Regions from separate parts of the Dehalobacter sp. CP genome, predicted to be linked through region 1. Evidence: riboswitches for the same ligand, from Rfam matches in the RefSeq annotation. Region 1 holds a riboswitch; each other region holds the start of a gene.

Region 1 (3,288 bases):
GATCGCGCAGACGGATTCAATCACGACATCTGCAGCCACGGCAATTGCCGAATTTATTTCAGCCAGTACACGGATATAGCCGGCCGTAAAATCATCATAGGCTTTGAAATCCTCAAATATCGTACTGGTTACGATGACGGTATTCGGTACGGTCGCCGCTAGCAGCCGGATATCATTGCGAATGCATTCAATAGCATCCTGCGGGCTGCGCTCCTGCAAATACATTTCGTTGGCAATCAGGTTGCCCATGCACTCGAGTAAAGCGATATCGCAGCCGCTTAAAATAGGGATTTTCTCGGAAAGTCCGTAAGGAAACTCAAAAGTGTTGAACCCTTTGCCGTCCCGCATCCGACGGTGCTTGACAACCCGGTTGCGGCACTCTTCATCTGAGGCAGCCATTGTTGCAATATAGGCCATTTTTCCTTTATTCAAACTGACAGCTAAGTTTTCTGCTATTTCAGACTTTCCGCTGGCAACGCCTCCGCTGACCAAAGCCAACATTTACTCACCGCCTCTTTCCTTTCACAAAAATATCCCTTTATATCAGCTGTCGTTTTATATCAGCTATCGTTCCATTCAGCAAATGATTCAAATTCTTCCTGTTTACGCACGTCTTACGAACCCATCCTGGCAGCCTGAAAGTCGCTGCATTTCCGGATAAACGAACGCGCAAACTCAGAGTTTCCCCAGAGATGAAGGTGAGGGTAACCGGCGACGAGGTTCTCATCGGCATGGATACAGTCCCACGTTCTGCTCCCGGACGAATTGACTGCCGTAAAACCGCCGCCATTGGCCGTCGAATCAGAGTAATGAAATTCATGCGCATTAATCTTGCCGCCTTTGTCGCACAGCAAGTTGTCCTTTTGCGCCGTCAGTGTAATATAACCGAAACGGTTCAGTTTATCCGTCAGTACAGCATCCCCTTCTAAATATCCTGCCATTGGATAAGGTTTGCCGTCCTTGTCAGCAATACGTTCCAATAAATACATGAACCCGCCGCACTCAGCTATACAGGGAGTATTATTGGAGAGAACATGCCTGATGCTTGCCAGCATCGATGTATTCCCGGCCAGCTGTCCGGTATATAATTCCGGATAACCACCGCCGAGAATCAGTCCGTCACATTCCGGTACAGCTTGATCATCAAGCGGACTAAAATACTGCAGTTCCGCTCCCAATGTTTCCAAAAGGTCGAGGCTGTCCTGGTAATAAAAACAAAAGGCTTTATCTCTGGCTACGGCGACTTTAACAGCAGAGATTCTCTCGATCCCGGCCTCATGATAGTCTATTTCCGCGGCCCTGCCTGCAATACGCAGCAGCTGTTTCAGATCGATGGATTCTCTGGCCTGTATGGCCAGTAATTTCATTTTTTGCTGCAGGTCTTCCACTTCCGATGCTGTAATTAATCCAAGATGCCTGCTTTCCAACGCGCATTCTTTGAGCTTCGGAAAGTAACCGACCACCTGGATATCCGTCTCTTTTTCGATCATTTCCTTATACTGCGGGTATAGGGAAGGTGTAAGATTATTCAGAATAACGCCCTTGATCCCGTTGTCCGGTCTAAAATGGCAGAATCCTTGGATCAAGGCTGCAATTGAGATTGCTGAACCGGCACAATTGACAATAAGGATAACAGGCGTTTGCGTTACTGCAGCCAAATGGTAAGAACTTGCCACGGTACTGCCAATGCCTAGCCCGTCATAATAACCCATTACTCCTTCTAAAACAGCGATTTGTGACTGTTCGGAATTCTTGACCAGCAAATACCGGCATACCTCTTCCGATAGCATAAACAAATCCAGATTCCGTGATTTTGTCCCAATGACTTCGGTATGAAACATCGGATCAATATAGTCCGGCCCACATTTAAACGCAGCAGGATTAACTCCTTGCTCCAGAAGAGCTTGTAATACCGCACAGGTGATGGTGGTCTTGCCGCTGCTGCTGCCTGCAGCCGCAAACATAATACGTGGAATAACGGCTTTCATGACTTGTTCTCCATTTCTATCGAAGCTGAGATGGTCCGTGGACATCACCGCTCCTTGCCGTCCTTGGCATCGCGGCATTCGTCCATCCATGGACATCAAAAAACCTCTCTAACCGGCGGTTGGAAGAGGTTTTACTTACACAATCTGCAAACAGTCCAAAACACTTCTGCATGATTCGTATGCTACACCTTTCATCCTCCGTGAAAACAGTGCAAAATGGCTCAGGCAGGTCTTCCGACTCGGTTTCAAAGCAAATTCAGCCTTCCCATTGTAAACAGTGGCAACTTTGAATTTGCTCCACCTTACGGCGGCGGGACCGTACAGGTATTTCACCTGTTTCCCTATTATTGCAAAATAATGCAACCTAAGCGATACCATTATACCAGAAGACGCACAACGTGTCCACCCGCAATCTGCAGAACAGTATATAGTCTTCTCCTTGCCTTCTCCCTACATGATATTTGATATTTTCACAGACCCGGCCTTGCTCTTCCGCCTTCCTTTTGATACGCTAGGAAAAAAGAACAGCAATTCGCGGAGGTACCTCTTCATGTCTTATTCTCTTCCAGCCGATATCATTTCAGCCGGAAACCTAACCAAACGATTCGGAGATTTCACTGCCGTTGACAATATCTCTTTTACTGTCCGGCAGGGAGAGTGTTTTGGACTTCTTGGTCCAAACGGCGCCGGCAAAACGTCCCTAGCCAGAATGGTCTTTGGCTTGTCCCCGAGAACAGAGGGCCATCTGACGGTTTTCAGCCAGGATGTTTCGAAGCATTCCCGGGAAATTAAAGCACGTCTCGGTGTTGTTGCCCAGGAAGACAACCTTGACCCGGAACTGACGGTTCTGGAAAACCTGCTGGTCTATGCCTCCTATTATCGTCTGCCGCGTAGTATAGCCAGGGAACGGGCTTTTGAAATCCTGGACTTTATGGATCTTCGAAGTAAAGCCAATGCAGTCGTCGACGAGCTGTCCGGCGGCATGAAACGACGCCTGACAATTGGACGAGCGTTGATCAACCGTCCGGAGCTATTGATTCTCGATGAGCCAACCACCGGGCTTGATCCGTACGCCCGTCATATGGTCTGGCAGCGTCTGCGGCAGTTAAAAGAAAGTGGTACGACCATGCTGCTGACAACACACTATCTTGAAGAAGCCAGTCATCTCTGCGACCGACTGATCATCATCAATCAGGGAAAAATTCTCGAGCAAGGTGTACCGGAAGATCTTATTGATAAGCATGTCGGGCAATATGCGCTGGAACTCGGGGTAAGTCCAGATATGCAAAATAAGCTCCTG
Region 2 (3,288 bases), 1.3 Mb from region 1:
TGCCGGATCTGATGGATTTCTTTATGTACTGTGCGTATGGAACAATATTCAGAAGAAAAGAACTCGCTGGCTCACTGAAAAGCGAACTTATCAGCCGCTATATTATCTGGCGGTTGGAAAACTACCGCCGGGTAATGAAACGTACTCTGGCAAAGAGCAACCGTTTCCATCCTCCCAAATCGATTTATGAGTTGGCCGATATGGCCGGCAAAATCATGCATCTTGGACATCAGACCGGCGAAGGCTGGTTCCTAACCGCGGAAATGCTGGAACTGATAGAAAGCGGAGCAACAAACGTCGCCTGTCTGCAGCCGTTTGCCTGCCTGCCAAATCATATCACGGGTAAAGGGATGGTCCGTGAACTTAAACGGCACTACCCGCTGGCGAATATTGTGCCAATCGATTACGATCCGGGTGCCAGCCAAGTGAATCAGATTAACAGAATTAAACTGATGCTTTCAGTCGCTTTCAAAAATATGGAGAAGGCGGAAGCAGTCAATAATGCCAATACAAACAATAGAAATAAAATAAATAACAATGCCGGGCAAATGCAATCTGCACCCGGCGAGGGAGCGGCAGCTTCGCATAACGCTGAAGAAGGTAAAGAGCCGTATTCCGAACAGAAGATTATTTAATAAAAAAACCCCTTCAGTATTGTACGCTGAAGAAGTTTTGAATATTTATTGAAGTAGATTAGGAATACTAAATGAGTCCGTTATTCTATTTCATCTGCTGTTTGGCATAGGCGATCATTTTTTTGACCATCTGGCCGCCGATCGGGCCTCCTTCCAGACCATTCTGTCTGGCAGTGACATCGCCTTTATAGTGATCGTTATTTTCCCTTACAAAATCAAGATGGCCGATTTCAGCCGCAGCCTCCATTTTTAGATTCTGCAGCAGCTTTTTTTTGCTTTCACTTGTTTTGCTCATTTTTTTTCACCTCCATCAATATTATTGACACTTTTGAAAAAAATCTTCATTGTAAATAATCCAATATCAGAGAGATTTAACCTTCAAGTTTTTTAAATGCAAATGTTTGGACGCAAACATAGTGACTGGAGTTGGAGAAAACATGCTGCAGATCAAAGTTCTGGCAGTAGGGAAAATCAAAGAAAATTATTTAAAAGAAGGGCTGAAGGAATACGCCAAGCGTCTTGGTGCGTACATTCGGCTTGAGATGATTGAAGTTGAGGACGAACCATGCTCCGAAAGGGCATCAGCTGCCGACGAAGCAAGAGTAAAACAGAAAGAAGCTGAAAAGGTTCTTAAATTAATTTCACCTCAGGATTATGTAGTTTTGCTGGATCTTCTGGGAAAGGAACTTTCTTCACCCGAACTTGCCGTTTTGTTTGATGAAAAAGGGCTTTCAGGCCAGAGCCGGATCACTTTTGTGATTGGCGGATCTCTCGGTACGGCAGATGAAATCCGAAAACGGGCCGATTACCGGTGGTCGTTCTCGAAGCTTACCTTTCCGCACCAGATGATCAGGCTTATCCTACTGGAGCAGATTTACCGGGCGTGCAAGATCAGCAAAGGGGAACCCTACCACAAATAGAATTGATGGAGGTAAAGATACTTCAATTAATATGTTCAAGGCTAAAGTAAAAATAATATTGATTCCTTGTCGAAAGAGCGATATAATGAATCAGGATTAAAACTGAATAGGCAGAACAGGTGTTGAATGAAGCTGATAAGCGTATCATTCAATGAATAAGGAAAGTCGGGTAGAAGCCCGCGCGGTCACGCCGCTGTGAAAGTGGAGTTCTTCAGGTATACCACTGGGAAACTGGGAAGGTCTGAAGATCGATGATGCTTAAGCCAGAAGACCTACCTGTTTTAGTGTCTCACCATATACTCTACGAGTGATAGAGAGGGGGATGTATGTGCAAGACTACCGAGGAAAACTTCCTAGCATATGAGCCTCTCGACGTAAGATGTTGAGAGGTTTTTTGTTTCATATCTTATATAGGAGAGTTTGACGATGATAAATAAAAAGATTTGGATAATGGGTCTCGTACTTATGTTTATGTTCTTGCCCCAGCAGACATATGCCATGCATATCATGGAGGGCTTCCTTCCTGCGGGTTGGTGTATTACTTGGGGTGCTTTGGCAATACCTTTTGTTCTGGCTGGTTTTTTTTCTATCAGAAGAACTGTTGGAGAGCATCCCAAAACATTAATGCTTTTGGCGATGGCAGGCGCCTTTGCTTTTGTTTTGTCTTCCCTGAAGATTCCTTCCGTTACAGGAAGCAGTTCGCACCCTACAGGGGTTGGCTTTGGCGCTATCTTGTTCGGACCGACCGCAATGGCCGTAATTGGCTTGATCATACTGCTGTTTCAGGCTGTCTTACTGGCCCATGGCGGATTGACAACATTGGGGGCAAATACTTTTTCGATGGGCATTGTGGGGCCGCTGGTAGCTTTTGCTACATATAAAATTGTGAAGAAAGCAAATGGACCGCAGTGGCTTGCTGTGTTTCTCGCTGCCGCACTTGGGGATTTATTGACTTACGTCACGACATCGGTGCAGCTTGCACTGGCGTTTCCAGCTGAAACAGGCGGCGTTATGGCATCACTTACCAAGTTTCTAGGTATTTTTGCCTTAACGCAAGTACCATTGGCGATCAGTGAAGGTATTTTGACTGTGCTGATATTTAAGGCGATTTCATCCTATGCAGGGGATGAGCTTAAAGACTTAAAAATACTTTCAAAGGAGGTCTGAAAGTGTCTGTAGAAACGATGAAACCGAAGAATAAAAATCGGGTTATCATCACAAATATTATTTTAATTACGATTGTCATAGCGCTTGCCGTTATACCCCTGATTGTGCAAAAGAATGCGGAATTTGCTGGGGCTGACAGCCAAGCTGAACAAGCTATAACAGAACTTAACGGGAATTACCAGGCCTGGTTCTCACCGATTTGGGAGCCGCCCAGCGGAGAAATTGAAAGCTTGTTGTTTGCGCTTCAGGCAGCTGTCGGAGCAGGTGTTTTGGGCTACGGGTTAGGTTATCTGCGGGGTCGTAAGAAAAAGGAAGAACCGGTAAACAATGATTTACATCGATAAATACGCTTATTTATCCAGGCTTAAACAAACGAATCCATTGAAAAAGCTGGTCTTAGCCGTTTTGGTTTTGGGGATCTGTCTCTGGGCTGATTCCGTTGCGGTGTCAATCTTGACGCTCCTGATCATGGGTTGGTATACCGTTTGCAAAGGCGGTACACCTGTTGGAATTTTTATTAGACTGATGCTTGTCCCGCTTTCCTTTTTAGTGATCGGCGTTTTAAC
Region 3 (3,288 bases), 140 kb from region 1:
TTACTTAGAAATAACTCCTCACAGAAATAAAAGCCAATAAATATTGCGATCAGTGCGATGAATATCCCCCATATTTGTCTGGCATTTAACCGTTTTACCTGATAAAGTGTTTTAGACAAAAACGTTTCAAATGTGCCAAAGCATGTTATGATCACTGCTCCTAAAATGGTTCCTAAAACAGTACCACAAGCTATCCCTATTAAGATTCCGCATTTTGCAATCAAATTATTGTCCTCACTTTTGTCCGATTACAACATCAGTACCAATATATGGTAAGATATAGTCAAAAATTACTCCTTGTGGAATATTTTAAATAATTTCTAATATACAAATATATAAACAGCTCCTTCCAGGCAGTATCCTTAACACAGGATCCACTTCAGAAAGGAGCTGTTTGTTTAATACATTCACTTACAAAATGTACAATATTGTATTTTATTTGGTCTTATCAAATTCTATCAGTTTCTGAGCAAAATCACCATAAAATCTATACAGCGGATGCTTTGGATTAGCCGGCAGCTCCTGGCTTTCGTCATAAGCCAAAGTTGAAACTATCATTGAAGCTGCCGCTACAGCAGGCAGTACGCTTGGCGCCGCTTTGATCGGACCATAGAATAAGAAATCGCTCCACAGGACGGCCGATACTGCATGTACTGCAGCATTCATGGCGGAAAAGCCTTCCCCACCCCACATTTCCCGGCTTTCTTTCCACATATACGTCCCATTAGCAGGAGCTGATCCAACCGGCCAGCCGGTTTCCGCTTTGATTTGTTTACCTGCCAAGGCTGAAAAAGAAATAGACGGAAGATTCATGACTGTCGTATCGATCAAGACCGAGGCAAAATCTTTCGCTCCAATGGCTGTCAGCATTTCACGGCATGTATGTACCCTGCCGGAAGGAGTCTGGTTCGTTTCATCGAAGACCTGCAGGACCACGTGTTTAATTCCCAGCTCTTTTAATGCCGCTGCCTGGCCGATCATGTCTTTATCCCAGGGTGTAATGCTGTTATATAAAATTTTGTCCTGAATACCAAGACCGGCAGCATATTCTGCCGCATCAAGACGCGCTTTTTCTCCCCAAATGTCAATAGCAAAAGGGTGGTTGCTGATTGTAAGGTAAAAATCAATATATTCCTTCATCTCATCTGCGGAAACCGCTGTCAAAGCTACTATGGCAGGTATCCCTGTCTGATCGGACAGCTCTTCCTGCCTGAGAATGTATGAGCGGGCTTTTTCACGATCAAATTTCCTGTCACGGCGGCTTTCCAAAATACGGTCTCCGTTATGAAACATTGAGGATATAAGCAGAGGCGGATTATCTCCAGGTTGGCCACCGATAATCATGTCACAGATACGGAAAACTTTTGGTGTTAAGTCATATTTAAACATTTCTTCTCCAATATCTCTTTGGATGATTTAGCAAATCATATTATACCATAGATCATTGCAAATAACCATTATTTAACAGCAATTGCCAGATTGAGTGATTATTTAAAAATTAATTTGACTTGACTTTATTTATGATTTTCGTTATCTTAATAGAAGTTGAATATATTTATATAATCTTAGGTGCCCCACTAAGGGGAGAATAGGAAAATCGGTAATAATCCGATACGGACCCACCACTGTGTAGACGAGTCCTCGCTGATCCACTGGCGTATGCTGGGAAGGTGCGTTCAGGACGTTCGAGTCTGAGTCAGGAGGCCTGCCTAAGAGGTAAAAGTCTTTCCTGGGTAATGGAAAGCGGCGGTGATGACGGCAAAATCCCGACCACAAGCATATTTGTGGTGGGGTTTTATTTATTTTTTAATATTTAATTGGAGGTTTTTAAATGAGCAGCCTTACAAAATTTCATGGTTTGGAAAATCTGAAAAATGCGACTGAGCAGGAACTTGAAATTGCCTTGCAAGAACTGATGGGTGGAATCAAAGCGCTCAATCAGGAAGCCTTGGCAGGCATGAAAAGCCGTGTAGACGCGAAAATCAAGCCCCTCGGAAGCTTAGGTGTCTTAGAGGATATTGCACAACAGCTCGCAGGCATATTTGGCACCACGCATCCAAAAATCAATAAAAAAGCAGTCCTGCTTATGGCCGGAGATCATGGTGTTGTCGTCGAAGGCGTCAGTGCTGCACCTCAGGAAATCACGAAACAAATGTTCTATAGTTACCTGAATGGCGGTGCAGGTATCAATGTCCTCGCCCGGAATGCCGGAGCAGATGTTATCAGTACGGACATCGGCATTGCCACCCCGTTGGATGCTCCTGAGCTTATGGCCTACCGGGTTAAAAATGGAACAGACAATATGGCGAAAGGACCGGCAATGAGTCGTCAAGAGGCCATGCTTGCAATACTGACAGGTGCAAGAATTGCCGCCAATGCGATTGACTCTGGTGTTAATCTGTTAGCAACAGGTGAAGTCGGTATTGGCAATACAACACCGAGCGCCGCCTTGATCTCTGTGTTTACCGGTCACTCTGTTGAGGATGTTACCGGCCGCGGAACAGGCTTAAAAGATGATGCCCTGATTAATAAGCAAAACGTGATTAAATGCGCAATCGAAATTAATCAGTGTGACCCTGCCGCGCCAATTGACACCCTGGCTAAAATCGGCGGACTCGAAATTGCTGCGCTCGTTGGAGCAATCCTCGAAGCTTCCTATCAACATGTACCGATTATCCTCGACGGCATCATTTCATCTGCTGCAGCAATAACCGCAGCAAAACTAGCACCCCTGTCCACTTCCTATATGATTGCTTCTCATAGTTCAGAAGAGCTTGGACAGCATCTAGCGCTTCATCAGCTTGGGCTTAAACCCAGACTTGACTTCCATATGAGACTTGGAGAAGGCACAGGTGCCGCCCTAATGTTCCCGATGGTGGAGGCAGCCCTTAAAGTCGCTGATGAAATGGCTACATTTGAACAAGCTGCAGTTACCACCGGAGACTTCTAAAATCTGCAAAGAAAGATAAAAAAGACATGTACGGCATAATCCGTGCATGTCTTTTTTGCATAATCATCGATAATGGAAACTCTTGATAGTTTAATTAGATCCCAATCTTTTGCATCAGCTTGTCACTTGCTAATACAAAATTCTTGCCGATAGCTGTCTGCATAAACGCCTGAAAAAGAATTCCGAGGTTTGCAGGGATAAGGATCACTTCGATCAACGGATATACGTTAATTTGAGATGCGATCCATCTGGCAGCTAATGACAACCCGGTAAAGAAAACCATGGAAAAAAACAGACAGCGCCGGTAGCTGGAACAATGAGAACCGCCGGTAAACACC
Region 4 (3,288 bases), 970 kb from region 1:
ATTACTCTCTCTTTCTTTTTCTTCAGCAGATAGATGAAGAAGGGTCCGCCAAAAAGCGCAGTGATGACACCAACAGGGATTTCCTGTGAACCCAGGCATGTCCTGGCAATCGTATCGGTAATCACCAAAAAGGTCCCACCCACCAGAAAGGAGAGTGGAAGCAGGACCCGGTGATCCGGACCAACCATAATCCTGACAATATGCGGAACGATCAGTCCGACAAAACCAATGGAGCCGCAGGATGCCACGGCTCCCGCTGTTGTCAGGGAGGTGGCCATCAGCAGAATGATTTGCAGTTTCCCAAGATTGATGCCAAGATGCTGGGCGGTACTGTCGCCGAATACCATCGCATTCATTTCCTTCGCTAAAGCGAATAAGACAATTACGCCAATAAGGATAAACGGCGCAGCAAGTTGGATATGCTCCCAGCTCTTGTTGGCAAAACTGCCCATGAGCCATAGATAAATTTTATCGATATCATCCGTATTCAAAACCATCAGGAAAGACATGACTGCTGACAGGAACGCACTGAGTGCGACCCCTGCCAGCAGCAGTGTCGTGACAACGACTTTTTTCCCGACTTTGGCTAGGGAGTAGACAATCCAGGTTGTCAGAAAAGCACCGATAAAACTGAAAACAGGAATTTCGATCATGCCCAGGAAACCGCCTGCGCCGGTGATGATGGCGACCGTCGCACCCAAACCTGCTCCGGAGGATACACCCATTACGTAAGGATCGGCCATCGGGTTTTTAAAAAAACCTTGCAGGGTGCCTCCGATGACGCCCAGAGCTCCGCCAACCAAAGCTGCCAGAATGACCCTCGGAACACGCAGAGACCAGATAATCGTTTGATGGACATGGGAATAGTCTTCAGCATGAAACCAGTGATTCAATAAAGGTACTTTGCTCATGATAATTCCGGCGCTCTCTTTAAACGAAATATCTGCTGAGCCGACCGTTGTGCAAAAAATGCCCACAGCAATCAAGAACAAGGTGAAGCAGATCAGCAGGTACTTCCAACTTTTCCGGTTGTTTAAAACATCCATGATTGATAGCACCGTTAACTTCCAAAAACTTCAGGATGAATAATCTTTGCGATTTGCTCCAGACCGTCGATGACTCTTGGGCCTGAGCGGCTGATCAGGTTGTCGTCGACAGCATATACCTTGTTGTCTTTCACCGCACTTAAGACTTCATAGCCGGTCCTGTTTTGGATATCTGCAGGGGTATGGGCATGAGTATTGATGATGTAATAATCCGGATCGGCTTGGAGCAGACTTTCCATGCTGTAATTATAAAATTTTTCAGTATTGCCGGCAGCAATATTGACGCCTCCGGCAACTTCGATAAGGTTATTGACAAAACTGGTTGAACCGGCCGACATTAGAGGATCGTCCCAAATTTCCACAAACACGGTCGGCTTGGCGACGTCTTTGAGTTTGGAGGTTATATTTGTCATTCTGGTTCTCATATCTGCAGCGACTTTCTTGGCTTCTGCTTCCTTACCGGTCAGAGAACCGGCCAATTCGATATTGCTGATAACCTGGTCGATCGTATCGGCATCGAGTACAACAACCGTCACCTTCAGCTCTTCAAGCTTCTTGATGACATCTTCCTGCACGCCGGCTGCAATAAAGACCATATCGGGCTCGGCGGCGACAATCGTTTCCAGATTCGGGTTCTTAAACCCGCCCATTTTTTCTTTAGTCAACGCTTGTTCGGGATAATCACAGTAATCGGTTACACCGATAATTTCCTGATCAAGGCCAATGGCAAAAAGTATTTCAGTAATAGCAGGGGCTAAAGAAATAATTTTCTGGGGGTAGGCGTCAAGGGTGATCTGTCTGCCCATCGTGTCTGTAAACGTTTTTCCCTTCAAGGCTTGCTCATTTTGCGCTGAGCAGCCTGTGGCCAGTCCAAGGGCCAGGGTAAGCACCAGGAGCAGAATCAGCAGTAGTGCAGTTGGTTTCTTCTTCATAATCATTTCTCCTTTGTTTCGATTCTTTTTAATAAACAAAATAAAAGTCTCTTATATTCTAAGAGACTTTCCCATTCTAAGTCGTTTAATCATTGAAGGAAGTGTTCTTACCATTACATCATCTTCCCAATCCTAGGCAGGTCTCCTGGCTTACGGGTCATTCTCCTCCCGGCCTTCCCAGATCATATCCAGTGGCATTCGGAATTCGTCTCCGCATACAGTGGTGGGTCCGCGCCGGTTTCCCGGTCTTCCCTATTCTCCTCATCTTGAGGCACCTGGGATTAATCATTCATTTCTCATTTCCCTACGCTAACAATATTGCATAGAAGAAACTTTTTGTCAATCTGAATTTTTTTTAGGAATCCTTCCGGCTTTTCGGACGCTTTCCCGCAGGAGATATTCAATGTGAGCGTTGACGCTCCGGAATTCGTCGGACGCCCATTCTTCAATAATGCTGAATAGCTTTGGATCGATACGCAGCGGAAAGTTCTTCTTGTCTGCCATTATCCTGCTCCTGCCGACGCTTTTTAATACAGGGTGCCGGTATTGAGTACTGGCTGAGCTGAACGGTCGGAGACAATTGCCACAAGTAGATTGTTGATCATTGCCATCTTGCGTTCGTCGTCAAGTTCAATTGTCCCGCTGTTTTCCAACTGCTGAATGGCCATCTGGGCCATTCCGACAGCACCTTCCACAATTTTCTGACGGGCGGCCAGGATTGCGTTGGCCTGTTGCCTCTGAAGCATGGCGCTCGCAATCTCGGTGGCATAGGCCAGGTGGGTCAGGCGGGCTTCAATTACTTCCACGCCGGCAAGTGTAAGGCGTTCCTGAAGTTCCTTCGCAATCTCTTCGGCTACTTCCTCGGTGTTGCCCCTTAAGGAAACGTCACCTTCTTCATAATTGTCATAAGGATATTTGGTTGCAACATGGCGCAATGCTGTCTCACTTTGGATTTCTACAAACTGTTCATAATTGTCAACATCAAATACAGCTTTAGCCGAGTCAACCACTTTGATGACGACAACCGCAGCAATTTCAATCGGATTACCGTCGACATCATTGACTTTCAAACGCTCACTGTTGAAGTTGCGGACTTTTAGGGAAATCTTCTTTGCGGCAACGAACGGAACCGTCATCCAGATGCCAGGTTCGCGAATGCTGCCGATATAGCTGCCGAAGAAGGTCAGTACTTTGGCTTGATTTGGCTGGACAATCTGGATGCCGGTTGAGACAATCAGTGCCAGAAGAAGCAGAATCACTGCCAGGACGATATTCGTGAATCCTGTTTCTTGGACTGAGGCGACAATATT

What was found. Region 1 has a riboswitch for cobalamin ahead of AAH944_RS07800 (cobyrinate a,c-diamide synthase). Riboswitches for the same ligand answer to the same signal wherever they lie in the genome.
Region 2: another riboswitch for cobalamin. It lies ahead of AAH944_RS14350 (energy-coupling factor ABC transporter permease); the one in region 1 lies ahead of AAH944_RS07800 (cobyrinate a,c-diamide synthase).
Region 3: another riboswitch for cobalamin. It lies ahead of cobT (nicotinate-nucleotide--dimethylbenzimidazole phosphoribosyltransferase); the one in region 1 lies ahead of AAH944_RS07800 (cobyrinate a,c-diamide synthase).
Region 4: another riboswitch for cobalamin. It lies ahead of AAH944_RS12575 (ABC transporter substrate-binding protein); the one in region 1 lies ahead of AAH944_RS07800 (cobyrinate a,c-diamide synthase).

The regions. Positions count from the first base shown of each region.
Region 1 is NZ_CP157399.1:1,560,688-1,563,975, forward strand. Features, by position in the region: gene AAH944_RS07795 (bifunctional adenosylcobinamide kinase/adenosylcobinamide-phosphate guanylyltransferase) at 1-501, opposite strand, end outside; gene AAH944_RS07800 (cobyrinate a,c-diamide synthase) at 615-1,988, opposite strand; cobalamin riboswitch at 2,195-2,371, opposite strand; gene AAH944_RS07805 (ABC transporter ATP-binding protein) at 2,539-3,288, shown strand, end outside.
Region 2 is NZ_CP157399.1:2,898,109-2,901,396, reverse strand. Features, by position in the region: gene AAH944_RS14365 (acyl-CoA dehydratase activase-related protein) at 1-635, shown strand, start outside; gene AAH944_RS14360 (alpha/beta-type small acid-soluble spore protein) at 721-930, opposite strand; gene rlmH (23S rRNA (pseudouridine(1915)-N(3))-methyltransferase RlmH) at 1,076-1,555, shown strand; cobalamin riboswitch at 1,656-1,850, shown strand; gene AAH944_RS14350 (energy-coupling factor ABC transporter permease) at 1,982-2,722, shown strand; gene AAH944_RS14345 (energy-coupling factor ABC transporter substrate-binding protein) at 2,740-3,066, shown strand; gene cbiQ (cobalt ECF transporter T component CbiQ) at 3,050-3,288, shown strand, end outside.
Region 3 is NZ_CP157399.1:1,424,175-1,427,462, forward strand. Features, by position in the region: gene AAH944_RS07265 (hypothetical protein) at 1-224, opposite strand, end outside; gene AAH944_RS07270 (tetrahydromethanopterin S-methyltransferase subunit H family protein) at 436-1,389, opposite strand; cobalamin riboswitch at 1,551-1,728, shown strand; gene cobT (nicotinate-nucleotide--dimethylbenzimidazole phosphoribosyltransferase) at 1,832-2,950, shown strand; gene AAH944_RS07280 (accessory gene regulator B family protein) at 3,045-3,288, opposite strand, start outside.
Region 4 is NZ_CP157399.1:2,526,958-2,530,245, reverse strand. Features, by position in the region: gene AAH944_RS12580 (FecCD family ABC transporter permease) at 1-1,046, opposite strand, end outside; gene AAH944_RS12575 (ABC transporter substrate-binding protein) at 1,061-1,978, opposite strand; cobalamin riboswitch at 2,096-2,272, opposite strand; gene AAH944_RS12570 (hypothetical protein) at 2,318-2,482, opposite strand; gene AAH944_RS12565 (SPFH domain-containing protein) at 2,506-3,288, opposite strand, start outside.